DNA from 3 places in the Arthrobacter sp. PAMC25284 genome. Region 1 is predicted to be linked to each of the others. Evidence: riboswitches for the same ligand, from Rfam matches in the RefSeq annotation. Region 1 holds a riboswitch; each other region holds the start of a gene.
What was found. Region 1 has a riboswitch for S-adenosylmethionine ahead of KY499_RS06240 (bifunctional o-acetylhomoserine/o-acetylserine sulfhydrylase). Riboswitches for the same ligand answer to the same signal wherever they lie in the genome.
Positions count from the first base shown of each region.

Region 1 (10,515 bases):
TTTTATGAGTGTACGAAACAGGGCGGGGAAATGGCGAAGAATGTGACTTCCATATGACAGCCGGACCTGGCCGCAGGAATTTCCCCATCTTTGAGGGCCGGTTCGGGCGGGCCGCCCCGAAACATCGGCGGGTGCCGGCGTCGTTGGCGCAAAGATGGGGAAATCCGGCGCAGGCCGGTAGCCCTACGCGGTCTTCGCTGCCCGGAATCCGGCGTCGAGATCAGAAAGGATGTCATCAATGTGTTCCAGTCCCACGGAGAGGCGCACGAGTCCCGGGCTGACGCCGGCGATCTCCTGCTGTTCCGCGGTGAGCTGGCTGTGGGTGGTCGACGCCGGATGGATGACCAGCGAGCGCACGTCGCCGATGTTGGCAACATGGGAGTGCAGTTCGAGGGCATCGACGAAACTCTTGCCGGCCTCCGCTCCCCCGGCGATGGTGAAGCTGACCACGGCACCGGTTCCCTTCGGCCCGTACGTGCGGCCCCGCTCGTACCAGGGGCTGGACGGCAGTCCGGCGTAGGCGACGGAGTCCACGTCGTCCCTGGCTTCGAGCCATTCGGCAACACGGGTGGCGTTGGCTACGTGGCGTTCCATCCGCAGGCTCAGCGTCTCGATGCCCTGGGCAATAAGGAACGCATTAAACGGCGAGACCGCCGAGCCGAGGTCCCGGAGGAGCTGGACCCTGGCCTTGAGGATATAGGAAAGGTTGGCCCCGAGGGCGCCATCCTTGCCCAGGTCCCGGGCGTACACGATGCCGTTGTAGGTGGGGTCCGGGGTGTTGAAGCCGGGATACCGTTCCGGGTCCTTGCCGAAGTCGAAGTTGCCGGAATCCACGATCACGCCGGCGATCGCGGTGCCGTGGCCGCCGAGGTACTTCGTGGCGGAGTGGACCACAATGTCCGCTCCCCATTCGATTGGCCGGATGAGGAAGGGTGTTGACAGGGTGTTGTCGACGATCAGCGGCACCCCGGCCTCGTGGGCAACCTTCGAGATGCCCTCGAGGTCCAGCACGTCCTGGCGGGGGTTGGAGACCACCTCACCGAAGAACAGTTTGGTGTTCGGCCGGACAGCCTGGCGCCACTGCTCGAGGTTGTCCGGATCGGCCACAAACGTAACGCTGATGCCGAACTTTTTCAGGGTGTGGGCGAACAGGTTGTACGTTCCGCCGTAAAGGCTGGGACTTGCCACGATGTGGTCTCCGGCTTCGGCCACGTTCAGGATGGCGAAGGTCTCGGCCGCCTGGCCAGAGCTCAACAGCAGGGCTCCGAGGCCGCCTTCGAGGCTGGCCACGCGCTGCTCCACCGCGTCCTGGGTGGGGTTGCCGATCCGGGTATAGATGGGCGCCAGTTCCGCGAGGGCGAAGCGGTTGGCGGCGCTTTCCGCGCTCGGGAAGACAAACGAAGTTGTCTGGTAAATCGGCAAGGCCCGCGCACCGGCGGTGGCGTCCGGCTCCTGGCCGGCATGGATCTGGCGGGTTTCGAAGGACCAGGAATTGGTCATTGTTGGCTCCTGACGGAATCGGGCACGGCCGTTCCGGGCCTCGATCCGGAACGGCACGGGCGCCGCGCTTGCCCTCCGGCGGTCGCCGGACAGCCAGGTCCTCACCCGGGGCACCCCACCGCGAGTGAGGGTTGCCGGCCAGCGAGCCGGGGCTGGATGCTGGCACTCATGACCTGGCTTCAGTGTAAGTACAGTGCTGCGGCGCCAATAGCTTTGTGACGAACATGTCGCTGAGCTGGGCCTGGGCCGCTACTGAATGACATCCCACCACGGTTAGGTACGCCTAAGCTGAGAGGCCCATCACAAAGTGCCAAGATGAAGGCATGCGCATGGATCACGTTTCTTACGCCTGTGAACACGATGGCTTGGCAGCCACCACCGAACGTATTGCGTCTGCCCTCGGCGTTGAAGCCGTGAAGGGCGGAGTACACCCCCGCTTCGGGACCCGCAACATGATCATCCCGCTCGCGGGCCACAAGTACCTGGAAGTCGTTGAGGTACTGAACCACCCGGCGTCGGACAAGGCACCGTTTGGCCAGGCAGTGCGGGCACGCTCCGAAGCGGGCGGCGGCTGGATGGGCTGGTGTGTCGAGGTCGATGACCTCGCGCCCTTCGAGCAACGGCTGGGCCGTGCCGCGGTGAAGGGCAACCGCAAGTTCCCCGACGGCCGCGAGCTCGTCTGGAAGCAGATCGGCATCCTCGGCCTCATCGCCGACCCGCAGGTCCCGTACATGCTCAAATGGGACGGCGATCCGGATCTGCACCCGTCCAACGCCTATGCGAGCGAAGTCAAGATGTCCAGCCTCACCATTGCCGGCTCTGCGGAGCGCGTCACCGAATGGCTCGGCGAACCAGTGGAAAAACCCCTGGAAGACGTCGCCGTGGAATGGCTCGCCCCGCACGGTACCCCCGGAATCCTGTCCGTCACATTCGAGACGGCCTCGGGCGCCGTTACGATCTAAGGCCCGGGCCCCCCATATTTCGGCTGCCATTCAGGGGTGCCAGAGTTGTCACCCCTGAACGGCGGCCGGACTTTGTTTAACCGGCTGTTTTCAGCCCAGCCCCACGGCCTTGCCGAACAGGCTGAACCCCACAAATGCCACGGTATCCAACACCGCATGGGCGATCACGAGAGGCATCACCCGCTTGGTGCGGGTATAGATCAGCGCGAACACCACCCCCATCACGGCGTTGCCGATGAACGGCCCGAATCCCTGGTAAAGGTGGTAGCTGCCGCGCAGCACGGCACTGGCAGCAATGGCCACGGGTACGCTCCAACCGAATTTCCCCAGCCGGTCCAGCAGGTACCCCACCACGATCACTTCCTCCACGATGCCGTGGCGGACCGCGGACAGGATCAGGACCGGCACCGTCCACCAGTAGGCATCGAGCGCGCTGGGGATGATCGCCGTCGTAATGCCAAGCGCCCTGCCCGCGGCATAGAGGGCCCCAGGGACGGAATCCCGATCACGGCAGCCAGACCCAGCCCCTGGCCGAGGTCTTTCCCCGGCCGGGCGAAGTTGAAGCCCAGTTTCCGGAAGGCCGAGGTGCCGCGGTCTCCGGCCGCACGGTGTTCCGAGAGGAAATAGATCACCAGGACCACCGGGACGAGGGCAAAGACGATGTCCAGTAACTGGTATGTGAGATCGAAGTATTCGCGGCTGCTCTTCGAACGGTTCAGTGTGGAGGTCCCCTGGGCCAGTGGTGCCCTGGTCATCTTGTCGAGCAGCTGGACCACGGAATACACGGCAGACTGGCCCAGGGACAGCCCCAGGACGATCAGGACTTCGAGCCGCAGCCGGCGGCGGGAGGGAACCAACATGCTCCTATCTTGCCCGGTGTTGCTGGCAGTCGCCTGCGGTTGCCTATGCTTGGGGTTTATGAGTGCGCCCGGGAAAATCATCATGATCCGGCACGGCCAGTCCGCTGCCAACGCCGACACCTCAATTTACAACCGCGTGCCGGACTACCGGATCCCGCTGACCGCACTGGGGGTGGAGCAGGCAAGGGCCGCGGGCGAGGAGATCCGGCGCCAGTTGGACGGCCGGCAGGTCTGCGTTTATGTCTCCCCGTACCTTCGTGCTTACCAGACGCTCGAAGCGCTCAACCTGGGCCCGCTGGTCGAGCGGGTCATCGAGGAACCGCGGCTGCGGGAGCAGGACTGGGCCAACTTCCAGCTCGCCGGCGAGATCGAGGACCAGAAGGAGCTACGCAACGCTTACGGGCACTTCTTCTACCGCTTCCGCGAGGGCGAATCCGGCTCCGATGTGTACGACCGGATCTCCTCCTTTATGGAGACCCTCTACCGGCACTGGTCCAAGCCCAGCTACGCACCGAATGCGCTGTTTGTGACGCACGGGCTGACCATGCGGCTGTTCTGCATGCGCTGGTTCCACTGGTCTGTGGAGTATTTTGAGTCCCTCAACAACCCGGAAAACGCCGAAGTCCGGACACTGCTGCGGACGACGGGCGGCAAATACGAGCTGGACAAGCCGTTTACCCAGTGGGAGCAGCGGCGCGTGGATGAGACGGTCCTGGACGCCCCGCCCATGTTCTTCTAGCGCACCCGCTGCGGGACGCCGGCCCGCCACACGGCGTGGGTCAGCGGGATGCCCGGCCGGTAGGCCAGATGGGTGGCCGACGGCGCATTCAACAGGTGCAGGTCGGCGCGGTGCCCGACGGCGATCGAGCCCACCGCGCGTTCGCCGTCGACGTCGTTCCCTCGCTCCCGTCCCAGCGCCAGGGCGCCGCCGTAGGTCGCGGCGCGCACCGCTTCCTGCACGCTGAGGCGCATCTGCAGCACGGCCGTGGTGACGCAGAACGCCATCGACGACGTATATGAGGTGCCCGGGTTGCAGTTGGAGGCCAGGGCAATCTGCACGCCGGCGTCGAGCAGTTCCCGTGCCGGGGCCAGCGGCTGCCGGGTGGACAAATCGCAGGCCGGCAGGCAGGTCGCCACAGTGCCTCGGGGTCCGCTTCCCGACGAACCTCCCGCAGCACCGTCGCCGGCATTCCAGCCGGACCAGCTGGCTGCGAGGGCCTCGACGTCGGCGGCGGCGAGGTAGTTCACGTGGTCGACACTTGCAGCACCGAACTCCACCGCGAGCCGTACCCCCGGCCCCTCGCCGAGCTGGTTGCCGTGGACACGGAGCCCCAGCCCGGCCTCCCGGCACGCCTGGAGCACCCTGCGGGACTGGTCCTCGCTGAAGGCACCCCGTTCGCAGAAGACATCGGCCCATTGCACGTAGGGCCGGACCGCGGCCAGCATGGGACCGCAGACGAGGTCCGTGTATTCCCCGGCGTCCGCTCCAGCGGGCACCAGGTGCGCGCCGAGATAGGTGACCTCGTCCGCCACGGTGGACGCGATCCGGGCGCTCCGGGCCTCGTTCTCCACGTCCAGGCCATAGCCGGTCTTGGTCTCCAGGTACGTGGTTCCTTGCGAGACGGCCTCCGCGACCCGTCCCAGGGCGAGCCGGGTGAGGTCGAAGTCACTAGTAGCTCTGGTGGCCCCGGTGGTCACGGCAATGCCGCCGGCGCTGTAGCTCTCCCCCGCCATCCTGGCCTCAAACTCGGCGGTGCGGTCCCCGGCAAAAATCAAATGGGTATGCGAATCCACCCAGCCCGGCAGCACGGCCCGGCCCGCCGCATCCACCGCCTCATCCGCGGCCGGGGCCCCGGCCGCAGCGCCAATCCACGCGATCCGCTCGCCTTCGATCACCACTGCCGCGTCGCGGAGGACACGCTGCTCAGCGTCCTGGGTCATCAGCTCGGCGATGTTGGTGATGAGGGTACTCATGCGTCCATTCTTCAGCGCCGGATGGACCAGCGGGTGGCAGCCAGCGCCTCGATTGTCCGGGATTCCAGATCGTTGGTGCCGGCGGGTGTCGCGGCTCCACCTCCGGCGAGGATCAGTCCGGCGGCGAGCTCGGCGATTGCCGAGGATGTCTGGAAACCGTAGCCGCCCTGGCCCGCAAGCCAAAAGAACCCGGGGGCTTCGGCGTCGAATCCCACCACGGGGACGCCATCGGCGGCTTCGGTGCGCAGCCCGGTCCAGGCCTGGCGGATGCCCCGGATGCCGAGGCTGGTGATGCTGTTCAACCGGGTGATGAGCGCTTCGACGTCGCCCTCGCGGGGTTGTGCGTCTTCGGCGCCGCTGGGCACCGATTCCGACGGCGAAATCAGCACGTGCTGGCCGTCCGGCCGGAAGTAGAAGTTCCCTGTGGAGGCCACCATCGGGGTGCCGGTGCGGAGCGGGTGTTCGACGTCGACGATTGCCGCAGTGCGCCGGTACGGCTGGAGCCCGAGTTTTTCAACGCCGCTGAGGACGGCCAGTTCGTCCGCCCAGGCGCCACCGGCGTTGACCACCACTCCGGCCTGGAACGCTTCCGCGCCGGCGCCGATCTGCCAGCCGGTGCCCAGCCGCTGGACCGAGTGCACCCTGGCGCCGGTGAAGAATTCCACGCCCTCGGCCGCGGCGAACTCCCGGTGGTCATCCATCAGCAGCGGAGCGTTGCAGGCGTAGGATCCGGTGTCCAGCCCTGCCGCCTCAAACGAGTCCGGGTGCAGCGCGGGGCACAGCCTGAGCGCCTCGGTGTGGCTGATGCGGTGCATGTATCCGCTGGCCTCGCGGCTGACGCCGGCCTCGTCCCCGATCAGCATAAAGCTGCGCGGCGAGAGTACCGGTTCCGGACGCGTGCCCTCCTCCATCGCGATGAGTTCCAGGGTCCGCTCCGTGAGTTCTCGGACCACGGGCGGGCCGTAACTGGGGATCAGCTGCCGGGCGGAGCGCCCGGAGGTGTGGTAGGCCAGGGTCTGCTCGGCTTCGACCACGGCGACCCGGCAACGTCCGGCCAGGGCGGAGGCAAGGGACAGTCCGGCTATGCCGCCGCCCACAATGACGACATCGTAATTAGCTGACATGACTCCATCCTTGCAGACCTCGGGAGCCGCGGCACGACTTCCGGGACATCAGTTGCCGGCCGGCGCATAGTGGTCGGTTAGGAGGCAACCGCCGCGCGGCTGTTGACGAAGGCGCGGACGCAGGCTTCGACGTCGTCGGCGCTGTGCGCGGCGGAGAGCTGGACGCGGATCCGGGCCGCTCCCTTCGGCACCACGGGATAGCTGAAGGCGGTGACGAACACGCCGTGCTGCAGCATCTGGTCGGCAACCTTCGCAGCCAGGACTGCGTCGCCGAACATCACCGGGACAATCGCGTGTTCCCCGGGAAGCAGTTCGAAGCCTTCCTCCTCCATTCGTGTCCGGAACAGCGCGGCGTTGGCAAACAGTGCGCTGCGCAGTTCACCTGAGCCTTCGACGAGGTCCAGGGCCGTCAGCGTGGCGGCAACGATGGCCGGCGCCAGCGAGTTGGAGAACAGGTAGGGGCGGGCCTTCTGGCGCAGCATGGCCACAACCTCGCTCCGGCCGGAGACATAGCCGCCGGAGGCCCCGCCGAGGGCCTTGCCGAACGTGCCGGTGTAGATGTCCACGCGCTCAGAGACCCCGGCGTGCTCCGGAGTGCCCGCACCGGTTGCGCCCATAAAGCCCACGGCGTGGGAGTCGTCCACCATCACCAGGGCGTCGTACTTGTCGGCGAGGTCGCAGATCGCCTCAAGCGGGGCGAGGAAGCCGTCCATGGAGAAGACGCCATCGGTGACGATGATCATGCGCCGGGCCGGGTTCTCCTGGGTGCTCGCCTCGATCAGTTTCGATTCGAGGTCCGCCATGTCCCGGTTGGCGTAGCGGAAGCGCTGCGCCTTGCAGAGCCGGATGCCGTCGATAATCGAGGCGTGGTTCAGGGAGTCGGAAATGACGGCGTCTTCCGGACCGAAGAGCGACTCAAAAACACCGCCGTTGGCGTCAAAGCAGCTGGAGAACAAGATGGTGTCCTCGGTGCCAAGGAATTCTGAAACGCGGGCTTCCAGGGTCAGGTGCAGGTCCTGGGTGCCGCAGATGAAGCGGACACTGGCCATGCCGAATCCGCGCTCGTCCATGGCTGTCTTGGCCGCGGCGATGATGTCCGGGTGGTCTGCCAGGCCGAGGTAGTTGTTGGCGCAGAAGTTCAACACCTCGGCGCTGCGCTGGCCGATCTGGCCGGCTTTGATGCGGTTGGCCTGGGGTGAATCAATGTGCCGCTCGGTTTTGAACAGCCCGGCAGCGCGGATCCCGTCCAGTTCCTGCTGCAGCTGGTCCTTGATGGCTGAATACATGAGGTGCGCTCCTGGGTGGATTGACGTGGGGTGGGGAGTCGACGCGGGACGGACGGGCCTAGAAGCCGGTCCAGTCCAGGACCACTTTGCCGCCGGAACCGGCGCCGGCGATCTCGAAGCCCTTCTCCCAGTCCGCGGCGGGCAGGGTGTCGGTGACGACGGCGGAGATGTTGGCGCGAAGTACCGGGTTGGAAGACAGCATGGCGCTCATGGCGTACCAGGTCTCAAACATTTCGCGGCCATAGATGCCCTTCAGGGTCAGCATGTGAGTGACGACCTTGCCCCAGTCGATGTCGATGGACTGGCTGGGCAGTCCCAGCATTGCGATCCGGCCGCCGTGGTTCATGTTGTCGATCATCTCAGGCAGCGCCGTAGGGTGTCCCGACATTTCCATGCCGATGTCGAACCCTTCCCGCATGCCCAGCTCCCGCTGGGCCTCCCTGACCCGCATCTTCGAGACGTCGATCGCGAGATCGACGCCGAGCGTGCGGGCCAGTTCCAGCCGCGGCGCGGAGACGTCCGTGATGGCAATCTTGCGGGCGCCGGCGTGGCGGGCGACGGCGATGGCCATCAACCCGATCGGTCCGGCACCGGTGATCAGGACGTCCTCGCCGACGAGCGGGAAGCTGAGGGCGGTGTGGACGGCGTTACCGAAGGGGTCGAAGATGGCCCCCAGTTCCGGTGTGACGGACGGGTCGTGGTGGACCCAGACGTTGGTTTCCGGGATCACAACGTATTCGGCGAAGGCGCCGTCGCGCTGGACACCGACACTGACGGTGTGAATGCACATCTGCCGGCGTCCGGCGCGGCAGTTGCGGCAGATCCCGCAGACGACGTGGCCTTCGCCGGAGACCCGGTCACCGACTTTTACGTCCCGGACGTCCGCGCCGATCTCCACGACCTCGCCGTAGAACTCGTGGCCGGCGATCAGCGGGGCATTAATGATGCCCTGCGCCCACGCGTCCCAGGACTGGATGTGCAGGTCGGTGCCGCAGATGCCGGTGGTCATGACCCGGATTTTGACGTCCGAGGGTCCGGTTTCAGGCTCCGGGCGATCGGTCAGTTCGAATCCCGCGTGCGGGCCCTGCCTTGTAGAGAGCCTTCATTAGCTTCCTTACGGTGTTGTGACTATGGTGCCTGGATCAGGCGGGTGGGACGACTCACCCCATTAGACCCACTCAAAAGCGTTAGCACAACCGATATTTTCTCAATCGACGATTTAGATTTAGCTTGCGGATAGACTGTCCCGCATGGAAATCCATCAGCTCGAAATGCTCCGGGAACTCGGGGCGCTGGGCAGCGTCAAGGCCGTCGCGGAAACCCTGCTGGTCACTCCGTCGGCCGTATCCCAGCAACTGGCCGCCCTGCAAAGGACGGTCGAGGTTCCGCTGACCCGGAAGGAGGGCCGGAACCTGGTCCTGACCGGGGCCGGTCAGGCGCTGGCCGACGCCGGCGCCGGCGTCGTCAGTGCAATGGCCGATGCGAGGATGGCAATCGGTGCCTACCACGGCTCGCCCGTGGCTCCGGTGACCCTGAGCGGCTTCCACAGTGCGGGCCAGGCGCTGTTTGCCCCGCTCGCCCGGCTGCTGGACGGTCCGGACAAGCCGCGGATCCTGCTCTCCGACGAGGACGTGGCGCAACAGGACTTCCCGGCTCTGACGGCCCGGTATGACCTGGTGCTCGCGCACCGGATGGACCACAGCCCGCGCTGGCCGGAGGAACGCGTCGCGGTGATTCCGCTCGCACACGAACCGCTGGATGTGGCGCTGCCGGCCGGGCACCGGCTGGCCGGCCAGCCGGTGGTGGGCGCGGACGACGTCGCCGGCGAGCCATGGGTGACCAGCCACGCCGGGTACTCCCCCGCGGACGTGCTCACCGCCGTCGCCGCCGTCGCCAGCACGGAACTGAACATTGTCCACCGGATCAACGACTACTCCTCGGTGGCGGCGCTTGTGGCGGCCGGCACCGTGGTCGGACTGCTGCCGCGGTATACGGCCCGGCCGGTGCTGAGCCCGGGCATTGTGCTGCGGCCGCTGGAGGGCATCAGCACCCGGCGCCGGATCGACCTCCTGGCCCGGCCGGAGAACCTTAAACGCAAATCGGTCATGATGGTCTGCGAAGCACTGCAGAACATCATGACCGAACTGGCGGACCAGCCCGCGGGGTGACCCGTGCGGGCCGAACCCGTGACGCCAGCCTTCGACGGCGGTGTTAACCCTCGACGCCGAGTCGCTCCAGGATGAGTTCGCGGACGCGCCCGGCATCGGCCTGCCCGCGGGTGGCCTTCATAACCCCGCCCACGATCGCGCCGACGGCCTGGACCTTGCCGCCGCGGATCTTGTCCGCGACGCCGGGCTGCGCGGCGAGGGCCGCGTCGATGGCTTCCAGCAGGGGGCCCCGTCGTCGGAGACCACGGCGAGGCCGCGCTTCTGGACGATCTCCTCCGGGGTTCCTTCGCCGGCGAGGACGCCGTCGAGGACTTCGACGGCCATCTTGTTGTTGATCTTGCCGGCCTCGACCATGGCGTTCAGTTCCACGATGGTGGCCGGCCTGACACCGAGCTGGCCCGGATCGACGTCGGCGTTCTTGGCCCGTCCGACAATCTCGCCCATCCACCACTTGCGGGCCACCGTGGCGGTGGCACCGGCGGCGATGGTCTCCTCGATCTCATCCATCACACCGGCGTTGACAACGTCCCGGAATTCGAGATCGGAGTAGCCCCAGTCGGCCTGCAGGCGCTTGCGGCGGGCAGCCGGCGGCTCGGGCAGCGTGGCCCGGAGCTCCTCGACCCACTCGCGGGACGCAACGA
Region 1 covers NZ_CP080382.1:1,319,934-1,330,448, forward strand. Annotated here, with positions in the region: gene KY499_RS06240 (bifunctional o-acetylhomoserine/o-acetylserine sulfhydrylase) at 184-1,500, opposite strand; SAM riboswitch class IV at 1,560-1,674, opposite strand; gene KY499_RS06245 (VOC family protein) at 1,824-2,462, shown strand; partial or broken gene KY499_RS06250 (CPBP family intramembrane glutamic endopeptidase) at 2,553-3,322, opposite strand; gene KY499_RS06255 (histidine phosphatase family protein) at 3,381-4,061, shown strand; gene KY499_RS06260 (amidohydrolase family protein) at 4,058-5,296, opposite strand; gene KY499_RS06265 (FAD-binding oxidoreductase) at 5,308-6,420, opposite strand; gene KY499_RS06270 (glycine C-acetyltransferase) at 6,498-7,706, opposite strand; partial or broken gene tdh (L-threonine 3-dehydrogenase) at 7,765-8,812, opposite strand; gene KY499_RS06280 (LysR family transcriptional regulator) at 8,957-9,874, shown strand; partial or broken gene gatB (Asp-tRNA(Asn)/Glu-tRNA(Gln) amidotransferase subunit GatB) at 9,918-10,515, opposite strand, start outside.

Region 2 (10,515 bases), 1.5 Mb from region 1:
CCCCTGCGGCGGCGGAACGCAGCCGCTTCAGTATCCTCGCTGATGACGGCGGACCCTTCGGACAGTCAGTCCGGCACAGCTCCGGCAGAACCTTCGTGAGCGTCGGCACTTCCACGGTGACAACTGAGGGAGGATTCTTCCGCTGGCTGGACAGCGCCTGGGGCCGCCGCGACCTCCGCAGTCCCGAGGACTATCCGTGCGAATTCACCCTGGGCTGGCTCGGCTACCTCGGCTACGAGCTCAAGCGTGAGACCGGCGGCAGCGATGTCACGGCGCCCACCCCGGACGCCTGCCTGCTCTTCGCTGGCCGCGCCGTGGTCCTGGACCACGTCGAAGGCACAGTCTGGCTGCTGACGCTCGACGCTCCCGATGCGGAGGCCTGGCTCGAGGCAGCCCGCGCGGCCGTGCACTCGGCAGCCGCGGCACCGGCGGCCCCGGAGTTCCTTATTCCCGGCGGGGCCGGGCTGACCTTCCGGGCGCGGGATACCGAGTCCGGCTACAAGGCCAAGATCGCCGAGTCCCAGCGTGAAATCTTCGAGGGGAATACCTACGAAGTCTGCCTGACCACCGCACTGACGGCGTCGGTGGCGCTGGCACCCGGCGGACCGGATGCGCTGGACCCGTGGCAGACCTATCTTGCGCTGCGCCGGAGGAACCCGGCCCCGTTCGCAAGCTACCTGCGTTTCGGGGATCTCACCGTCGCCAGCACCTCTCCTGAACGCTTCCTCAAGATCGCGGCCGACGGCACGATGCGGGCCGAACCGATCAAGGGAACCCGCCGTCGGGACGCTGACCTAGGCAAGGACGAGGCGCTGCGCCATGATCTCGGGCGGTCCGCCAAGGACCGGGCGGAAAACATCATGATCGTGGACCTGCTCCGCAACGATCTCAGCCGTTTCGCCGTGCCGGGGTCAGTCTCGGTCAGCCGGCTGTGCGCGATCGAAAGTTACGCCACCGTGCACCAGATGGTCAGCACCATCGACGCCCGGCTCGAACCGGGGGTGCCGCCCGCCGAAGCCGTGGCCGCCTGTTTCCCGGCCGGGTCCATGACGGGCGCACCCAAAGTCAGCACCATGGCAGTTCTGGACCGGCTCGAAGCCGCACCGCGGGGCGTCTATTCCGGCGCCATCGGCTACTTCTCGCTCACCGGCGCGAGCGACCTCGCCGTCGCGATCAGAACCCTCGTGATCAGCCCCGGCGCGGCCGGCGACGGGACCGCCGAACTCAGCCTTGGCGTTGGAGGCGCCATCACAGCGGATTCCTCACCGCAGGAGGAATACGACGAAATCCGGACCAAGGCGTTCGGGGTACTCTCGACGCTCAACGCGGAGTTCCCGGCCGGCTGAGACCGGCCCCTGCCCGCCACGGGCCGACAGCACGCCTACTGCAGCGTCGCAGTCAGCCGTGCAACGTTATCGACGTACTTGGCCCGCATCGGACGTTTGAGCCAGTCCTCCAGCAACAGCTCCTTCGAGATGTCGCGGTAGGTGTCCTCCACCGCGCGGACCCGCTGCACAATGTCCGAACCGAGCAGCATCACGGAGACTTCAAGGTTCAGCGAGAAGGACCGCATGTCCATGTTGCTCGAACCCAGGACCGCGACCTCGTCATCAATCGTGAAGTGCTTGGCATGGAGCACAAACGGGGCCCGGTACAGGTAGATCCTTACTCCGGCCTCCAGCAGGGCCTTGTAGAAGGACTGCTGCGCGTGGTGGACCAGGAACTGATCGCCTTTCTCCGAAACGAAGAGCTCAACGTCGACGCCGCGCTGCGCCGCGGTGGTCACTGCGTAGAGCAGGGAATCGTCCGGGACGAAGTACGGGCTGCAGATGGAGATCCTGTGCTGCGCCGAGTAAATCAGCGTGTTGAACAGCCGCAGGTTGTTCTCGGTGATGAAGCCAGGCCCGCTGGGGACTGCCTGCGCCGTGACGTGCCCGGGAGACGGTTCGGGCCGGTGCCGCAACTGCTCCTCCAGCGATTCATCAGTTTCGCTGAGCCAGTCGGTGGCAAAAACCACGTTGAGGGTCGTCACGATCGGTCCGCGCAGGCACGCCATGAGTTCCACCCATTCCCGGCCCAGTTTGCGGTGCTTGGAATTGTTGTAGGACGGCTCTATGAGGTTCTGCGATCCGGTAAAGGCCATCTCGCCATCAATGACCATGATCTTGCGGTGGTTGCGCAAGTCCGGGCGCCGCCATTGCCCGTGCACCGGGCTCAGCGGCAGCATGGGCCGCCAGCGGATCTTGCTCGCCTTGAGCCGCCGGATCAACTTCCGGTAGCCCTGGATCCGCAGCGTGCCCAGGTGATCGAAGAGGAGCCGCACCTCGACGCCCCGCTCCGCCGCCTCCTCCAGCGCGGTCAGCAGATCATCGGTGACATGATCGGCGCTCATGATGTAGAACTCGGCGTTAACGAAGGTCTTGGCCTCCCGGACCGCGGCGGCCATCGCCTTGATGGAGTCCGGGTAGCCCGGCAGCAGCTCGACGCTGTTGCCGTCCACCATCGGCAGCGAGCCCAGGGTCTTGTTCAATTCGGCCGCTGACGCGACCCATTCCGGGCCGCTATAGTCACTTTCCATACTTGCCAGCTCGGAGGTGCCGGCCCGGACGCGCGTGTTGATGGCCTGCTGCTGCGCCCGGCGGCGGCGGGAAAGGCGGAAGTTGCCGAAGAGCAGGAACAGCGTCAGGCCCACGGAGGGAACGAAGAAGATGACCAGCAGCCACGCCATCGCCGTGGTGGGCCGGCGGTTACCGGGGATGATTCCCAGCGCCAGCACCCGGATGGCGAGGTCGATCAGGGTCAGGACCACGATCAGCCAGGGCGGGAGAGTTCCCGCCAACGGTATCGGCCACAACACAGGCGAACCCCTCCAGCTACAGGCCCGCGGAACTGTTCCGGATCGGGCAACGACCAAATCCTATCCCGGGACGCCGCGCACTAAGCTGATGCCATGACTTCTGCTGCTGGCGTTTCCGCTCCTGTCACGGTTCTGGTCTTCCTGGATCCCGCATTCGAGGACGGCCGCCTGGCTGACGCGTCAAAACCGCAACTGATGGCCACAGACCAGGGGGCCACCCGTGGCGACGGTGTTTTCGAGTCGCTGCTGGCCGTCGGCGGCCAGCCCCGGAAGCTTCAGGCCCATCTGGACCGGCTGGCAGGATCGGCCCGCCTCCTGGAACTGGACATCCCCGTCGAAGACGTGTGGCGGCGCGCGATTGGCACGGCCCTCAGCGAGTACCGGGGCCGGCCAGCGCCCGTCCCGGACGCCCTCGATCCCGACGGCCATGCGGGCGATAGTGCAGACACGCCCGCCGATGAGGCAGTTATCAAACTGATTGCCACCCGCGGCGTCGAGGGCGGCGACGGCCCCATCTGCTGGGTCCAGGCATCCCGGCCGTCCCCGGCCGGCCGCCGCCAGCGCGAGACCGGACTCGACGTGATCCTGCTGGAGCGCGGCTATGACAGCGAGGTCGGCGAACGCGCCCCCTGGCTGCTGCTCGGGGCCAAAACACTGTCCTATGCCGTGAACATGGCCGCCCTGCGGTACGCGCACCGGCAGGGTGCCGACGACGTCATCTTCACCTCAGCGGACGGACGGGTCCTTGAAGGGCCGACGTCGACCGTGCTGCTGGCGCATTTGGAAACCTCGGACGACGGCGCCGGCGGGGTCCGGACGGTCCGTCGGCTGATCACGCCGCAACAGGACAGCGGCATCCTGCCCGGTACCTCCCAGGGCGCCCTCTTCACGGCAGCGAAGGCCGCCGGCTGGGAGCTGGGGTACGGGCCGCTGGAGCCGCAGGATCTGCTCGACGCCGATGCCGTGTGGCTGATCTCCAGCATCCGGCTCCTGGCCCCGGTGAACCACATCGACGGCCATGAAATCGGGACCCGGGAACGGCGGGCACAGCTCACGGCGGAGCTCAACGCCCTCTACGCGACGATCGGATAGGCGGGGATCCAGCCGGCGTGCCGGAAAGTGCCACCTCAGGCTGAGCGCACGGCTCCTGCGTACGCTGACGGGCGCCGCCGGAACGAGGCCGGGTTGAAGGACGGAAGCAGGAACGCCGCCAGGACCGCGTCGAGGAGTTCGGGGGCTGCGGCGCTGCTGGCACCAAACCGTGCCCGCAGGCCCAGGACCACCGGGGTGCCATCGGCCCTGCGGCGGATGTCAACCTCGACCGGCCCCGTCAGCCCGACGGCATGGACGGCGGCCATGGCCAGCGGGGCCACATCCGCGGCGGCGCCGGTCGCGACCCTCCGGCCCACAGCGGACGCAGCACCGGTGTCGGTCCCGGCGCCCAGGCCGGCCCGGACAGGCTGATCCACGACTACCACGTGGGGCGCCATCGCGTTCTGCGTCCGGGTCCCGAAGACCAGTGCGACATATCCTGCCCCCGGGATGAACTCCTGGACGATCCGGCCCTCCGGCTGCTGCGCCCAGTCCACCGGCCCGGCCCCGGGCAGGACTACGGCGCCGTTCTCGCCGCGGGGGACCCTCGGCCTCACGACGACGGAACCGCCCATCGCTGCGAGGGACGCCGGTGCGGCCGCGAAGTCGCTGGGCACACCGAACCGCGGGACCGCGATCCCCTCTGCCTGCAGCGTCCAAGCGGTCAGGAGGCGATCGTTGGCGAGGGCCACCGGGCCGGGATCGGACACGATCAGCCGGACGCCGTCGCTGAACGCGGCACGGGCGGCCGCCAGGTGCGGCAACTCCTCGGTGCGCGTCGGGATAACCACATTGAGGTTCCTGGCATCAACGAGCCGGCGCAGAGCCGGGACCCAGTCCGGATCCGATGCCGGCGGAAGCACCACCGCCTCGGTACCCGCGATACCCGGCACCTGGCAGGAGTCGGCGCCGAGAACCGGGAGTCCCCGGGCCGAAAGCTGGGTTGCGATGCTCCGCCCGGCGGCGCTGCCAAGTCCGGTAACCAGGATGTGTGGACGCACGGCTTCCCCTTCCGTTGCGGGCCGCTGACGCCGGTCCCCCCGGCGGCAGCGATTCACAGTTATATGAGACCTAAGTTCTGAGACCCAAGTTCTGAGACTTGAGCGGCGATGTTGCTGGCTTTGTCCTTCCAGTAAAGTGGCCGCCGTCCCGGATAACACGAGTGGCCACTACTTGGAACTCCCGGTTGCGCCGGGCCCGGTTCCCGGCATCCGTGACAGAAAATGACGACGGCGGCAGTGCGGGCCGACGTCGTAAGTGTTACGTTCGTTGGGAGTAATGAGAACCGGTGCCAAGCCCTGACTGGCCGGTCGGCAACCCTCCCTTTCGCGGCGGGGTGCCTCAGGTGAATACTCGGCATATCGACCACTCGAGCTGCAAGCGTGAATGAAGGAGATCCCTAATGCCCGACGCATCCGTCCAGGCGGCCCCGCAGGCCTCCCCCGAGGAAAAACTGGCCTACCGGCTGTTCACCGGCCCCGATGACCGTTCCTTCTGCGAGCGCGTCTCGGCCGCCCTGGCCGAAGGGTACGTGCTTCACGGCAACCCCGCCGTCACGTTTAACGGCAGCACCGTGATCGTGGCGCAGGCCGTCATCCTGCCCACGGCGATTGCGTCCGCGGACGCAGCCGTCGCGAACGCCGTCGAGGACCTCGACAGCGACGCTGCCGACTACGAGGAAGCATTTGAGGGGCACGCGTGAGCTACGCAGGAGACCTCACCCCGCCGGAAGCCTGGGCCAAGCTGGAGGCCGGCGCCGTTCTGGTCGACGTGCGCACAGAAGGCGAATGGGCCCACATTGGTATACCGGACACCAAGGCCACCGAGAACGATCCACTGTTCATCCAGTGGAATCTTGCCGGCGGCTACGCCAACCCGCGGTTTATCGAGCAGTTGAAGTTGCAGGCGCCGGAGGACGACGCGGTGGAACTCATCTTCCTGTGCCGCTCCGGCGCCCGCTCCATTGCCGCCGCCATTGCCGCCACTGAAGCCGGGTTCACCGCGTACAACGTCCTGGAAGGCTTCGAAGGCGAACCCGACCACCTCGGCGAGCGGACCGTCAACGGCTGGAAGAACCGCGGCCTGCCCACCAATCTCGGAGAAAACTAAGTGGGTTTCAATCCCGACGCCGCAGGGTGGGGACCGGAGACCCAGGCCGTACGCGGCGGTCTTGACCGCAGCGGCTTCCAGGAGACCACTGAGCCGGTGTTCCTCAATTCCGGGTTCGTCTACGAATCCGCCGCAGCCGCCGAACGGGCCTTCACCGGCGAAGACGAGCGGTTTGTCTACTCGCGCTACGGCAACCCGTCGGTGGCGACCTTCCAGGAGCGACTCCGGCTGATCGAGGGAACAGAGGCATGCTTCGCGACGGCATCCGGCATGTCCGCGGTCTTCACCGCCCTCGGCGCCCTGCTGGCAGCCGGCGACCGGGTGGTCGCCGCACGCTCCCTCTTCGGTTCCTGCTTCGTGATCCTCAGTGAGGTTCTGCCTCGCTGGGGCGTCGAGACTGTCTTCGTGGACGGACCGGATCTGGAGCAGTGGCGGGTGGCGCTGTCGGAGCCGACGACGGCCGTGTTCTTCGAGTCCCCATCAAACCCCATGCAGGAAATCGTCGACATTGCCGCGGTGAGCGCCCTCGCGCATGCCGCCGGCGCCACCGTGGTGGTGGACAACGTCTTCGCCACACCGCTGCTGCAGCGCTGCGGTGATTTGGGCGCGGACGTGGTTGTCTACTCCGGCACCAAGCACATTGACGGTCAAGGCCGTGTTCTGGGCGGCGCCATCCTGGGAACGAAGGAGTTCATCGACGGCCCGGTCAAGCAGCTGATGCGGCATACCGGCCCGGCGTTGTCCGCTTTCAACGCCTGGGTGCTGACCAAGGGGCTGGAGACCATGGCGCTGCGGGTGAACCACGCCTCGGCCTCGGCACTGCGTCTCGCCGCCTGGCTTGAAGGGCAACCGGCGGTGGGCTGGGTCAAGTACCCGTTGCTGGCATCCCACCCGCAGCACGAGCTGGCGGCGCGGCAGATGAAGGCCGGCGGGACCGTGTTGACGCTGGAGCTCGCCCCGACGCCCGGGCGGTCCGCGAAGGAAGCCGCCTTCGCGTTGCTGGACGGGCTGCGGATCATCGACATCTCCAACAACCTGGGCGATTCGAAATCCCTGATTACGCACCCGGCCACCACAACGCACCGGGCCATGGGTCCGGAGGGACGCGCCGCAATCGGGCTGAGCGACGGAGTGGTGCGGCTGTCCGTGGGTCTGGAAGACGTCGAAGACCTGATGCGTGACCTGGGTCAGGCCCTGAAGCAGGTCTAACCGCCCCGGCCCCGGCCGTCGTCCGCGGGCCGTCCCCGGGAGCTATCCGGCGAATGGCACTTCGTCAGGGGACAACGACGTCGCCCTGACCGCGTGGTCCACGACGCCGGGCAGCCCGGCCTCGGCGAACAGGCGGCGTTGCTGTTGCGACCCGGTGCCGCGCTCCATGATCCGCCGGATGCCCGCGTCCACCAGCCCGAGTTCGCCCTGTTCCTGGAGCACCGGGGCAAGGTAGTCCACCAGCGCATCCACTACGTCGCGGGCAGGTGCGGGCCTGAAGCTGCCGAAATCCAGCAACTCCGTGCGCACGCCGAAGTTACTGGCCTGCCAGGCAGCCATCCGCAACAGCACAGTGGGGACCGGGGCCGGTTCAACGCCGTCGCGCCAGTCCCGGCTGGCCGATTCCACGAGCGCGCGGACCAGCACGGCAATCAGCGCCGCGTCTTCGGCAAGCAGACACACATCCGCCACCCTGACCTCAACGGTGGGATGGTGCCGGCACAGACGGGCGTCAAAGTAGACCATCCCCTCGTCGAACAGCACTCCGGTCTCCAGCAGCCGGTTCACAACCCGGCGATAGACAGACAGACTTCCGAAAATCATCGACGGTCCGGCGCCGGGCCAACGGTTCCAGACCTGTGTGCGGTAGCTGTCGAACCCGGTCTCCGTGCCGTTCCAGTAGGGCGAGTTCGCGCTGAGTGCCACCAGGACGGCCAGCTTGTCGCGGATCCGGTCCATCACGGCCACTCCCTCGTGCGGGGACTCCACGAGGGTGTGCACGTGCAGGCCGCAGGTCAGCTGGTCCCGCACGGTGAGCCCGAAGCGGTTTTCCATGGCGGTGTAGCGCGGTTTGGGCGTCATATGGGTCACCGGCGCGTGCGGCGACGTTGCCAGGGCGGCAACCCGGGCCCCGTGGGTCCGGGCGGCGCGGTCCGCGAGGTCCCGGTCCAGCCGGATTGCCCGGAGCAGCCCGGCGTAATCCCGGCACGGCGCCGTCTGGGTTTCGATTTGTTCGAGCTTGAGCTCATAGCTGAAGCCGGGTTCGTCCGGGCAGGCGGCGCCGTCGGGGCTCAGCTGTGCCATCAGGGCCGCAGCAAGAGCCAGCGGGGAACCAGTCGCCTCGTCGACAATCAGGAGTTCTTCCTCAACGCCGAAAGTGCGCATGATCCTATTTTGCCCGTGCGGACGTGTATGCAACAGATGGCGCGGACCAACGCGGAGCCACTTTTCGCCCGTCCGGCGGCCCCGGATGGGCGAACAGTGCCCCCGCGTTGGTCTTTCAGAGGAAGGCTAGTCCTGGAAGTACTCGATTTTCGCGCCGATGGTGTTGAGCCGCTCGGCCAGATCCTCATAGCCGCGCTCGATCACATAGATATTGCGCAGTTCCGAGACCCCCCGCGCGGCGAGCATGGCCAGCAGCAGGCAGGCCGCCGGGCGGAGCGCGGGCGGGCAGCCCACTTCGGCGGCCCGCCACCTGGTGGGTCCGTTGACGTAGATGCGGTGCGGGTCGAGCAGCTGCACACGGGCGCCCAGCTTGTTCAGTTCTGTCAGGTAGATGGCACGGTTCTCGTAGACCCAGTCGTGGATCATGGTCTGGCCCTCTGCATTGGCCGCGATGACCGCAAAGAACGGCAGGTTGTCGATGTTCAGCCCGGGGAACGGCATGGGGTGGATTTTGTCTTCCGGGGCGCGCAGCTCCGAGGGCCGGGTGGTGACGTCCACCAGCCGGGTCCGGCCGTTCCGGGCAAAGTACTCGCCGGAGACCTCGAGCTGCTGGCCCATCTGTTCCAGTGTCGCGAGCTCGATTTCCATGAACTCGATCGGGACACGGCGGACGGTGACCTCGGAGTTCGTCACGATCCCGGCTGTGATCAGGCTCATCGCCTCAATCGGGTCTTCTGAGGGGAAGTATTCGACGTCGACGTCGGCGGCGGGGTTGCCGACGATCCGCAGCGTCGTGGTGCCTACGCCGTCGATCTTCACGCCGAGCATCTGCAGGTAGAAACAGAGGTCCTGCACCATGTAGTTGGGGCTGGCGTTGCGGATGATGGTGGTGCCGCTGCGGTGCGCGGCAGCCATGATGGCGTTTTCGGTGACGGTGTCGCCGCGTTCGCTGAGCACGAAGGACCGGTCCTTACCGTCCGCCGGAGGAGCCTGTACCGCGTAGAAGCCGGCCGTGGCCTCAACGCTGAGACCAAACTGGCGCAGCGCCTGCATGTGTGGCTCGACCGTTCGGGTGCCGAGGTCGCAGCCGCCCGCGTAGGGGAGCCGGTACCCCGCGGATTCATCCAGCAGTGGCCCCAGCAGCATGATGACGCTGCGGGTCCGCCGGGCGGCCTCGACATCCATGGCGTCGAGGTTCAGTTTTGCGGGCCGGCGGATCCGGAGGTCGTTCACGTTGAGCCACGTGCACTCGACCCCGATGCTGGTCAGGACCTCGACGATCCGGTTGACCTCTTCGATCCGGGCCAGGCGGCGCAGGGTAGTGGTGCCGCGGTTGATGAGGCTGGCGCACAGCAGCGCGACGCCGGCGTTTTTGCTGCTATTGACGTCGACGGCGCCGGACAGGGTACGGCCGCCCTCCACCCTGAGGTGGGTCATCTGCGGCCGGCCCACTTTGACAATGCTGCGGCCGACGATGGCTTCCAGCCGCTGGATCATCTTGAGGCTGAGGTTCTGTTTGCCTTGCTCCATCCGGGCGATGGCACTCTGGCTCGTCCCGAGCTCGGCGGCGAGCTGCCCTTGGGTCCAGCCTTTCTCTCCCCGGGCGTCGCGGAGCAGGATGCCAACGTGTTCTGCAGTCTCTTGAGTCATTCCACGAAAATATCACAGATGAGTTACCCGAGGCAGGAAGTGCGGCCCGGTCCGCAGATTCGCCCCCTCATACCCACATCATGCGATAACCTGGCCAGCGGCCGCTACTGCTGCGCGAGGAAGACCATGTTCCATGTACCGGCTCCGAGGGCGGCGCCAACTGCGGCGGCGGCGATTCCCAGGCCGCCCAGCAGGACCCACGCGTCGAGGCCGCTGAACGTCGAAGGGCGTGCCCACGTCCGCTCGGCCCCGCCGAAACCGCGGGCTTCCATAGTGACAGCGAGCCGGGAAGCGCGCCTGATCGCCTGAACCAGCAGTCCAAAACTCTGCCCCAGGGTGGCCCGGATCCGCTGGTAGGGGTTGCCGCGCGAGCCCACGCCGCGGGCCCCGCCGGGCCATCCCGATGGTCTGCCATTCTTCGGCCATCAGCCCCA
Region 2 covers NZ_CP080382.1:2,791,255-2,801,769, reverse strand. Annotated here, with positions in the region: gene pabB (aminodeoxychorismate synthase component I) at 1-1,346, shown strand, start outside; gene cls (cardiolipin synthase) at 1,382-2,857, opposite strand; gene KY499_RS12920 (aminodeoxychorismate lyase) at 2,951-3,949, shown strand; gene KY499_RS12915 (hypothetical protein) at 3,985-4,950, opposite strand; SAM riboswitch class IV at 5,224-5,338, shown strand; gene KY499_RS12910 (DUF1737 domain-containing protein) at 5,352-5,651, shown strand; gene KY499_RS12905 (rhodanese-like domain-containing protein) at 5,648-6,058, shown strand; gene KY499_RS12900 (O-succinylhomoserine sulfhydrylase) at 6,059-7,267, shown strand; gene KY499_RS12895 (glutamate--cysteine ligase) at 7,310-8,431, opposite strand; gene KY499_RS12890 (UDP-N-acetylglucosamine 1-carboxyvinyltransferase) at 8,558-10,081, opposite strand; partial or broken gene KY499_RS12885 (energy-coupling factor transporter transmembrane component T family protein) at 10,186-10,515, opposite strand, start outside.
Region 2: another riboswitch for S-adenosylmethionine. It lies ahead of KY499_RS12910 (DUF1737 domain-containing protein); the one in region 1 lies ahead of KY499_RS06240 (bifunctional o-acetylhomoserine/o-acetylserine sulfhydrylase).

Region 3 (10,515 bases), 1.5 Mb from region 1:
CGTTGCATCCGGGTATCGTCGCAGTCGCCCAGTCCCTGGCAGTCGCTCATTTCGTGCTCTCCTCTGTGATGCTTTTCGCCGCGGCGGTTGACCCCGCGGCGCTGAAACCCCGCTCGGCGGCGTAGTCGGCAAGCATGTCCCGCAGCATCCGCCGGCCTCGGTGCAGCCGGGACATCACGGTTCCGATGGGGGTATTCATAATTTCGGAAATTTCCTTGTAGGCGAAGCCCTCGACGTCGGCGAAGTAGACCGCCAGCCGGAACTCCTCAGGGATCGCCTGCAGTGCCCGTTTGACGTCCGAGTCCGGCAGGTGGTCGAGCGCTTCCGCCTCGGCGGAACGAAGCCCCGACGATGTGTGCGACTCCGCGCGCGCCAGTTGCCAGTCCTCAATGGTGTCCGAGTTGGACTGGAGCGGTTCGCGCTGACGCTTGCGGTACAGGTTGATGTAGGTGTTCGTGAGGATGCGGTACAGCCAGGCCTTCAGGTTGGTTCCCGGCTTGTACTGGTGGAACGCCGAGAACGCCTTGGTGTAGGCCTCCTGGACCAGATCTTCCGCGTCCGAAGGGTTCCGTGCCATCCGCATCGCAGCGGAATACAGCTGGTCCACGTACTGCATGGCATCGCGTTCGAACCGGAGCCGGCGCTGCTCGACGGTCTCTGAGGCCACGTCCAGCGGCTCCCCGTCCACCACAGTTTCCTGTGCGGCGGCGGCCTCCCGAAGCGTGGCAGCCGGGTCGGCATCCGGGGTGGTGGCGGGCTGGGCGTCGTCGCCGGCGGCCTCGTGCGTGGCCGATCCGGCCGGTTCCATGGTGCTCATTACCTTCAAGTCTACTGTCACCGCCCCGCGGCCCGCCCGGACTCCGGCCGGCGCTGCACCCGAAGCGCTCCGGCCCCAGGGATCGGCAGGCGCGGCGCCCAGCGCCGGGGCGTCCAGCAATGCCGTCGCAGTCCCCGACGCGACGCCGTCCGACGGACCCGTCCGTCCTCCAATGTCCTTCACCAGTATCAAACCTTTGCCTCCTTAGCCGCCGAACGCCGGCGAAACTGACCACAGGCCCGTGATCACGGGCCGACGCGACTCAAAAACCCGCTCCAAAGAGCGGTGCGAACCTGTCATCAACAACCACGTGCGACGGGCAAATATTCCGCAAAAGTGCGAGACTGGAACCGGTTCTCGCGCGCAGCGTCCGCGGCTCGTCCATCCAGGAGGAAATTCATGTCCTTTGTCCGTTTTCTCGCCCGCCCCATGCTCGCTTCCAGCTTCGTCCTTGCCGGCATGGACAAATTAAAGAACGCGGATGACACTGCCACGCAGCTGTCTCCCCTGTTACGCCGGGCGGCGGAATCATTGCCCTTCCAGACCGATGAGAAAGTCCTGGCCCGCGTGATCGGCGGCACCCAGATTGGCGCCGGGGTATTTTTTGCCCTCGGCAAGTCCGCCCGACTGGCCGCCACCATCCTGGCCGTCGTCTCGGTGCTCAACAGCTACGTGGAATGGCGCAGTGCGGACATCTCCTCAGTGCAGGGCCCGCGACGCCCGCCGCAAACAACTGCTGAAAAATGTCTCGCTGACCGGTGGCGTGCTGCTGGCCTCTGTCGACACAGCCGGACGCCCCAGCCTGGCCTGGCGGGCTGAGCACTTTGCCGCCGACGCCAAAAAGAGCGCGGGACACCTCGCGGCGGATGCCAAAAAGACCACCGCCAAGCGGCTGAACAAGGCCGACAAGGCAGTCCGCAAGGCCGTCGACCACGCGACCGGAGCCTAAAGCAGCAATGACCGGCCCCACCTCGACAGCAGCACCCGTTCCCGTCCCGTCCACCGGAGGCGCCCAGTGGCGGGCACCATTCGCGGAACGGCCCGTCGACGCCACCGTCACCGTGCCGGGGTCCAAATCCCTGACCAACCGATATCTGGTATTGGCGGCCCTCGCCGACGGTCCGTCCCGGCTGCGCGCTCCGTTGCACTCCCGCGACTCGGCCCTCATGATCGAGGCACTGCGCCAGTTGGGGGCCGCCATCACTGAGGTCCCGGGCGACGGCGCCTTCGGACCCGATCTGGAAATCAGCCCGATCAGCCTGGACGCGCCGGCCGCCGGCACCGGCATCGACTGCGGCCTGGCCGGGACCGTCATGCGCTTCGTCCCGCCGGTAGCCGCTCTGCGCCACGGAACCACCCTGTTCGACGGCGACCCCCACGCCCGGAAGCGCCCGATGGGCACCATCATCGAGGCCCTCGCCGGGCTGGGTGTCGGGGTCACGGCACCGGACGGAGGTCCGGCCGCCGCGCTGCCGTTCACGGTCCACGGAACGGGTGAAGTGCGCGGCGGACACCTCATCATTGATGCCAGTGCCTCCTCACAGTTCGTCTCCGCGCTGCTCCTCGCAGGCGCCCGCTTCACCGATGGACTGCATCTGGAACATACCGGCCCTCCGGTCCCCAGCCTGGACCACATCAACATGACGGTCGCCGTGCTGCGCGGCGCCGGTGTGTCCGTAGACGACTCCCGCCCGGACCATTGGATCGTGGCACCCGGCAGCATCAGGGCCTTTGACCACCGGATCGAGCAGGATCTCTCGAACGCCGGCCCGTTCCTGGCGGCCGCGCTGGCAACCCGCGGCACCGTGCGCATCCCGGACTGGCCGGCCGAGACCACTCAGGTCGGCGACCTCTGGCGCAGCATCCTGACCACCATGGGGGCCACGGTGACCCTGCAGGACGGCATCCTGACGGTGACCGGCGGTCCGGAGATCCGGGGCGCGGATTTCGATGAAACCAGCGAACTCGCGCCGACTGTCGCGGCCCTCTGCGCCCTGGCCACCGGGCCATCGCGCCTGGGCGGGATCGCGCACCTCCGCGGCCACGAAACGGACCGGCTCGCGGCCCTGGTGGCGGAGATCAACCGCCTCGGCGGCGACGCGGAAGAAACCTCCGACGGCCTCATCATCCGTCCCGCCGCCCTCCACGGCGGCGTTGTGCACAGCTACGCGGACCACCGGATGGCCACCGCAGGCGCCATCCTGGGCCTCGCGGTACCCGGCGTCGAGGTCGAGGACATCGGGACCACGGCCAAGACCATGCCGGACTTTCCACAGATGTGGTCCGCCATGCTGGAACAGGGATCCGCCGGAGACCGCACCGGGTCCGCCGGAGCCTCCACGGACTCCCCCGCGGCCGGGAAGGACAACACCCATGGCGCGCAGCACTGACTCGTGGGACGAGTCCGACGTCCGGATCCGGCCGAATAAGAAGGGCACGCGCCCGCGCACAAAGGACCGGCCCAGCTACGACGACGCCCAGACCGGGCGCATCATCACCGTGGACCGGGGCCGGTACACCGCAGTGGTGGGCGAAGGCACCGCTGACGAACGCAAGATCATCGCTGCCCGGGCCCGGGAACTGCGCCGCAATCCCGTCGTCGCCGGCGATTTTGTCTCGCTGGTCGGGGATGTGAGCGGCGAACCGGACACCCTTGCCCGGCTCGTGAAGATCCAGGACCGCAAGACGCTCCTGCGGCGCAGCGCGGACGACACCGATCCGATCGAACGCGCCGTGGTCGCCAACGCGGACACCCTGGTGATCGTGGTCGCCGCCGCCAACCCGGAGCCACGCACCGGCTTTATCGACCGCGCCCTGGTAGCCGCCTACGACGCCGGCATTTCGCCGCTGCTGCTGGTGACCAAGGCCGACGTCAAGGATCCTGCGGAGCTGTTGTCCAATTACCAGCACCTCGATTTTCCGGTCATCATCAGCCGGACCGCGGACTCGGCTGCGTCCGGGATCGATGCCCGCTCGGACGACGGGCTCTCCGCCCGGCTGGACCGCGACGCAGTGTCCCAGTTGCGCGGCCACCTCGACGGCAAGGTCACCGTGATGCTCGGCCATTCCGGCGTCGGGAAGTCCACCATGGTGAACGCCCTGACCGGCGCCGAACGCGCCACCGGCGGCGTCAACGCCGTTACCGGGCGCGGCCGGCACACCTCCTCGTCGGCCCTGGCACTTAAAGTCAACGACGCACCGGCCGGCAGCTGGATCATCGACACCCCCGGCATCCGGTCCTTTGGCCTGGCGCATGTGGACCCGGACCGGATCCTTCGCTCCTTCCCGGACCTTGAGCCGGGGACGGATGACTGCGAGCGGGGCTGCAAACACAATTCCGACGCCGTCAACTGCGGTGTGGACGCCTGGGTGGCTGCCGGACAGGCAGGCCCCTCGGGACCGGCCCGGCTCGCTTCCCTGCGCCGCCTGTTGGGCACCGATCCGCGGATGGAAGCACAGGACGCCAAGGAACTCGGCATCGTCTCCTAGGCAGGCCGGCAGTCCGGCGGCCGGTCGTTCCGCGCCACCAAGCCCGGCCTGCCGCAGACGGGCCTGCTTTGGCGGTAGTTTAGAACCATGAGTCAACCCGCTTCGAGCTACAACGATGACCTGCGACTTGCCCACGTGCTGGCAGATTCCGTCGACGACCAGACGATGAGCCGTTTCAAGGCCCTCGACCTGCGGATCGAAACGAAGCCCGACCTCACCCCGGTCACGGACGCCGACAAGTCTGCGGAGGAAGCCATCCGCGGGCAGCTGTCCCGGTCCCGCCCGCGCGACGCCGTCCTCGGCGAAGAGTTCGGCAGTTCCGGCCACGGTTCCCGCCGCTGGATCATCGACCCGATCGACGGCACCAAGAACTTTGTCCGCGGCGTCCCGGTCTGGGCGACCCTGATCGCCCTCGTTGATGAGGGCGAACCGGTGGTCGGCGTCGTCAGCGCCCCGGCCCTGGGGAAACGCTGGTGGGCCGCGAAGGGCTCCGGCGCCTACACCGGCCGTTCACTGGCCGCCGCGACCCGGCTGAAAGTCTCCAACATCTCAGAGCTCTCCGACGCGTCGCTGTCGTATTCCAGCCTGTCGGGCTGGAAGGAGCGCGGCAACCTGGATGAGTTCATCGGCCTGACCGAGGAGGTCTGGCGGACCCGCGCCTACGGCGATTTCTGGTCTTACTGCCTGGTCGCCGAAGGCGCTGTGGACATTGCCTGCGAACCTGAGCTCAACCTCTACGACATGGCCGCCCTGGTCCCGATCGTGACCGAGGCCGGCGGCCGGTTCACGTCCCTGGAGGGTGTAGACGGCCCGTTCGGCGGCAACGCCCTCGCGACCAACTCGATCCTCCACTCGGAGGTCCTCAAGCGCCTCAATCCGGGCCTGGACGACCTGGACGACCTGCTCTAGCAAGACCTCCGGAATGCCGCCAAAACCGAAGAAACGGCGCCTGACTCCCCCGCACCGGGGAGTCAGGCGCCGTTTCTTCGATTTGCAGACCGATTGACCGCACCGCGTAATAAACCGCTTCACATTGAATGCGGCTGTTTTCCTCCGCCGCGGGGATGCCTTACGCTCGAATCAGGTCACGAGTGCCAGCGCTAAACCCCGGTTTGCTGGCCGGCAACCCTCCATTCGCGGTGGGGTGCCCCGGGTGACGACCTGGCCGGTCCGGAGCGGACCTGGCAAGCGCGGATCCCCGGTGTGAGGGGTCCTTTTTTGAGCGAGGTCCCATGACAACTGCCACTTTTCCCGTCACCATCCCCGGCCTGTCCGACGCACGATTCGCCGCCGGACGCCACCCGCTCGCCGCCGTCACCGGGGCGGAGATCCGGACCCCGCTGATCCACGGTGGCCACGTCCGGTACGCCAATCTGGACTACGGCGCCTCGGCCCCGGCGCTTTCCGTGGTCTCCGCCTACCTGAACGAGATCCTGCCGTACTACGCCAGTGTCCACCGCGGCGCCGGGTACGCCTCCCAGATCAGCACCTCGGTCTACGAAAACGCCCGCACCATTGTCCGGGACTTCGTCGGCGGCCGGGCTGACGACTCGGTGATCTTCACCCGCAACACCACCGACTCCCTGAACCTGCTGGCCGGCTGCCTGCCGCTGAAGGATGGCCAGCACAGCGGCGACGTGCTCTACCTCGATATCGAGCACCACGCCAACCTGCTGCCGTGGCAGGGTGTGCCGCACCGCAGCATTGTGGCGGCGCCGACCCTCGCGGGCACTCTGAACCGGCTGCGCGCCGAACTCGCCCTGGGCAATGTCGCCCTGCTGGCCGTGACCGGAGCCTCCAACGTCACCGGCGAGATCCTGCCGATCGACACCCTGGCCGCGTTGGCCCACGAGTACGGCGCCCGAATCGTCGTCGACGCAGCCCAACTGGCCGCGCACCGCCGGATCAACATCAGCGCGGACGACGTCGACTACGTCGCCTTCTCCGGGCACAAACTGTATGCGCCCTTCGGCGCCGGAGTGCTGGTGGGGCGGCCGGACTGGCTCGACGCCGGAACCCCGCACCTGGCCGGCGGCGGCGCCGTCCGCGACGCACGACTCGACTCCGTCACGTGGACCACCGGCCCGGCACGGCACGAAGGCGGCTCCCCGAACGTCCTCGGCGCAGCGACGCTGGCCCGGGCCACCCAAGTCATCGCCGCCCTGGACGAAAAGGACTGGCAGGCCCACGAAGACGCCATCCGCTCCTACCTCGTCGACGGGCTCCAGCGGATCGACGGCGTCACCGTACACCGGATCTTCGCGGACACCGCTGCAGCGGACCGCCCGGCGGAAGACGCCGGGCCCGGCAGCATCGGCGTCGTCAATTTCTCCCTCAAAGGCTACGACGCCGGCCTGGTCGCCGCCTACCTGGCCGCCGAGCACGGCATCGGCCTGCGCGACGGCCGCTTCTGCGCCCACCCGCTGCTCAAGCGCCTCGGCTTGCCCGCCGGCTCCCTGCGCGCCAGTTTCGGCCTCGGCTCACGGCTCGAGGACGCACAGCGGCTGCTCGCCGGCATCGAAGAGCTTTTGCGAACGGGGCCCGGCTGGGACTACGTCGTCGACGCGGGCCGCTGGGTGCCCGCCAACGACACCCGCATCTACCCGCACTGGGCGCCCAACACCCCAGGTACGGCGGGCGCGGCACCCTGCACCGGTGACTAGGCGCGGGTGCCGGGCGCTCCGGACCAGTCCCCTGCATCCGGGCCCCGACGGCGGGACGGGGTAAACGAGCTGCCGTATTCGTACGGTAAATTCGAAAGGTATCCGAAACAGTCAGGACCTTCCGAAGGAGATCGCACGTGGCACGCGGCGGCCCCAAGCTCTACCAGGAGCGACGCCGGGAGCTCGGCCAGAGCTTCCAGGACGGCGGAGAACACTATGACCGCGTCCGGCCGGGCTATCCCGCAGAGTCTGCGCACTGGCTGATTCCGGCCAAGGCGGCTGACGCCGCCGACGTCGGCGCGGGAACCGGAAAATTCACCGCCCTGCTCGTGGCAAGCGGACTCCGCACGGTCGCCGTCGATCCGTCCCCGGACATGCTGGACCAGCTCCGCCGGGCCCTGCCCGGGGTGAGCGCCGTCGAGGGATCCGCGGAGCACACGGGGCTCGACTCCACAGCATTTGACCTCGTCACGGTGGCCCAGGCCTGGCACTGGTGCGACCCGCAGCAGGCCAGCGCCGAGATCGCCCGGATCTTACGGCCGCACGGCGTGCTCGGGCTGATCTGGAACCAGCTGGACACCTCCGTGCCCTGGGTGCACCGGCTCTCCCGCATCATGCACGCCGGCGACGTCCACAAGCCACACTTCAAACCCGCCGTGGGCCCGGAGTTCACCGCGTTGGAGAGCCGTCTGAGCCGCTGGGAAGATCCGGTAACTCCGGAGGACATCAAGGAGCTCACCAAGTCCCGGAGCTACTATCTGGCAGCAACAGAGGCCACCCGGGCCAAGGTGATGGGCAATCTTGACTGGTATCTGCACGAGCACCTCGGCCATCCGCGGGGCGCGGGCCTCCGGCTTCCTTACCTGACGCAGACCTGGCGGGCCATCAAAGCCTGATTCGCGGACGGATTGCGCGGCTCCGTCATCCGCCCTAGTCTTTCGGTATCCCTCATTACCTCTTGTAGGTGCGTGAAACTTTTCCGCCAGGCGCTGTTCCGTGCCGTCCGACCGCGCGCCGCCGCAGCCGCGCTGATTCCCAGGAGTTCCACCGTGCTGGACAGCTCAGGACACGGCATAAAACCCGTGGGGCCGGACGCCGACCGGCGGCGCCCGGCCCGCACCGCACTGATCGGGCTCCTGGGACCTGCCTTCGTGGCCTCAATCGCCTACGTGGACCCCGGCAACGTCGCCGCCAACCTCACCGCCGGCGCCCAGTACGGCTACCTTCTGGTCTGGGTGCTCGTGGTGGCCAACGTGATGGCCGTGCTGATCCAGTACCAGTCCGCCAAACTGGGGATCGTGACCGGCAGGAGCCTGCCGGAGCTCCTCGGGGATCGCCTCGGAACGTTCTGGCGGCGGGCCTTCTGGGTGCAGGCCGAAATCGTGGCTGCAGCCACCGACCTCGCCGAAGTTGTGGGCGGCGCGATCGCGCTGTATCTGCTCTTTGGACTGCCCCTTCCCCTTGGCGCGGTGATCGTTGGCATTGTGTCCATGATCCTGCTCGCGGTGCAGCGTAAGAACCGGCAACGGCCTTTCGAATTCGTCATTATGTTCCTGCTCGGCATCATCACCATCGGGTTTCTCGCCGGGCTGTTCATCAGCCCGCCCGATCCGGCCGGGATTGCCGCCGGACTAATCCCCGGTTTCCAGGGGCCCGGACACCGTCCTGCTGGCCGCCAGCATGCTCGGCGCCACTGTGATGCCGCACGCCATCTACGTCCATTCCGCACTTTCCCGGGACCGGCACCGTCCGGACCCACACCTCCATGTGCCGGCCCCCGCGATGGCACGGCTGGTCAGAGCGACGCGCTGGGATGTCGTGGCGGCGCTGGCGATTGCCGGACTGGTCAACGTCGGGATGCTCCTGCTGGCCGCCTCCACCCTGGGAGGCGCCGAAGGCACCGACACCATCGAGGGCGCCCACGCCGCCATCACGGCGAGCCTGGGCCCCGTGGTGGGCGTCATCTTCGCCGTCGGCCTGCTGGCCTCAGGCCTCGCCTCCACCTCCGTGGGCTGTTACGCGGGCGGCACCATCATGCAGGGCCTGCTCAAGGTCAGGATCCCGCTGATGACCCGCCGTGTGGTCACCATGATCCCGGCCATCGTGCTGCTGTCCGTCGGCTTCGACCCGACCTGGGGCCTCGTGCTGAGCCAGGTGGTCCTCAGTTTCGGCATCCCCTTTGTGCTCGTACCGCTCGTGCTGCTCACGGGCGATAAGAAGCTCATGGGCCGGTTCGTGGACGGGACGGCGCTGCGGATCGCAGCCGTCATCAGCGTGCTGCTGGTTGTTGCCCTGAACGCCGTGCTGCTCTGGCTAACAGCCTCAAACCTTGGGTGACGGTAGGCTGGAGACCGTGAAGACCACCGCGCCCTCCTCCTCGATAGAGGACTACGTCAAGGTCATCTACTCCTTCACGGAGTGGCAGGAGAAACCCATCACGTCCAGCCAGCTGGCACAGCGGCTTGGCGTCGCCAACTCCTCGGTCTCGGAGATGGTCCGCAAGCTCAAGGACCAGGGCCTGGTGGACCACAAGCCCTACAGCGCCATCACCCTGACGGCCGGGGGCACCCGGCTGGCCCTGTCCATGGTCCGCCGGCACCGGCTGATCGAGACCTTCCTCGTCGAGGAGCTCGGCTATCGCTGGGACGAGGTCCACGACGAGGCCGAACTCCTTGAACACGCCGTCTCGGACACCTTCGTTGAGCGGCTGGCCGGCAAGCTGGGCCATCCGTCCAGGGATCCGCACGGCGATCCGATCCCAGCCGCGGACGGCTCGGTCCACATGCCTGCCGCGCACCGCCTGAGTGAGCTCGACGACGGCCATTCCGGCACGATCATCCGGATCAGCGACGACAACCCGGAGTTGCTGCGCTACCTCGCGGCCGAAAACATCAACCTCGACGCTGAGATCGAAATCCTGGGCCGCAGGCCGTTCGGCGGCCCACTCGTGGTCCGGATTGGCGCCGGGCCTGCTCCGCGCGACTTCGACCTTGCCGACGAAGTCGCCGACTCCGTCTGGGTGCACAGCAACACCCGCCATTCCGGCTGCAGCGTCGAGGGCCACTGAGTGAAGAGCGCCCCGGCTGAATCCCGTGCGCTGAAGCGCCCGGGCCTGCCCGGCTGGCAGGCTTGGACCGCCGTCGCTGTCGGCGGCCTGGTTGGGACCGAGCTGCGGTACGGGGCCGGGCTGCTCTTTCACGAGACCTCCGGTGCCGTCCCTTGGACAACCCTGGCCATTAACGTTGTTGGGAGTTTCGTCCTCGCCACCCTGACCACCGTCTGGATCGCCCGGCCGAAGACGGCGTTCTGGCTTCGGGCGGGGATTGGCCCGGGCCTGCTGGGCTCCTTTACGACGTTCTCGGCACTGGTCGTGGCGATCGACCGGGATTTTCGCGGTGGCGCGCATGCCGTCTGGCTGGTGTATCTCGGCCTCAGCCTGGTCCTGGGCCTTGCCGCGGCGGCGGCCGGCTGGAAGACCGGCAAGGCCATCGCCGATCGTCGCGGCGGTGCGTCATGATGACGGCACTGCTGGTGGGGTTTTTTGGC
Region 3 covers NZ_CP080382.1:3,722,558-3,733,072, reverse strand. Annotated here, with positions in the region: gene rsrA (mycothiol system anti-sigma-R factor) at 1-50, opposite strand, end outside; gene KY499_RS17265 (sigma-70 family RNA polymerase sigma factor) at 47-817, opposite strand; partial or broken gene KY499_RS17260 (DoxX family protein) at 1,217-1,766, shown strand; gene aroA (3-phosphoshikimate 1-carboxyvinyltransferase) at 1,774-3,207, shown strand; gene KY499_RS17250 (ribosome small subunit-dependent GTPase A) at 3,191-4,306, shown strand; gene hisN (histidinol-phosphatase) at 4,394-5,215, shown strand; SAM riboswitch class IV at 5,390-5,503, shown strand; gene KY499_RS17240 (aminotransferase class V-fold PLP-dependent enzyme) at 5,539-6,969, shown strand; gene KY499_RS17235 (class I SAM-dependent methyltransferase) at 7,107-7,865, shown strand; partial or broken gene KY499_RS17230 (Nramp family divalent metal transporter) at 8,043-9,306, shown strand; gene KY499_RS17225 (metal-dependent transcriptional regulator) at 9,323-10,036, shown strand; gene KY499_RS17220 (CrcB family protein) at 10,037-10,486, shown strand; gene KY499_RS17215 (CrcB family protein) at 10,483-10,515, shown strand, end outside.
Region 3: another riboswitch for S-adenosylmethionine. It lies ahead of KY499_RS17240 (aminotransferase class V-fold PLP-dependent enzyme); the one in region 1 lies ahead of KY499_RS06240 (bifunctional o-acetylhomoserine/o-acetylserine sulfhydrylase).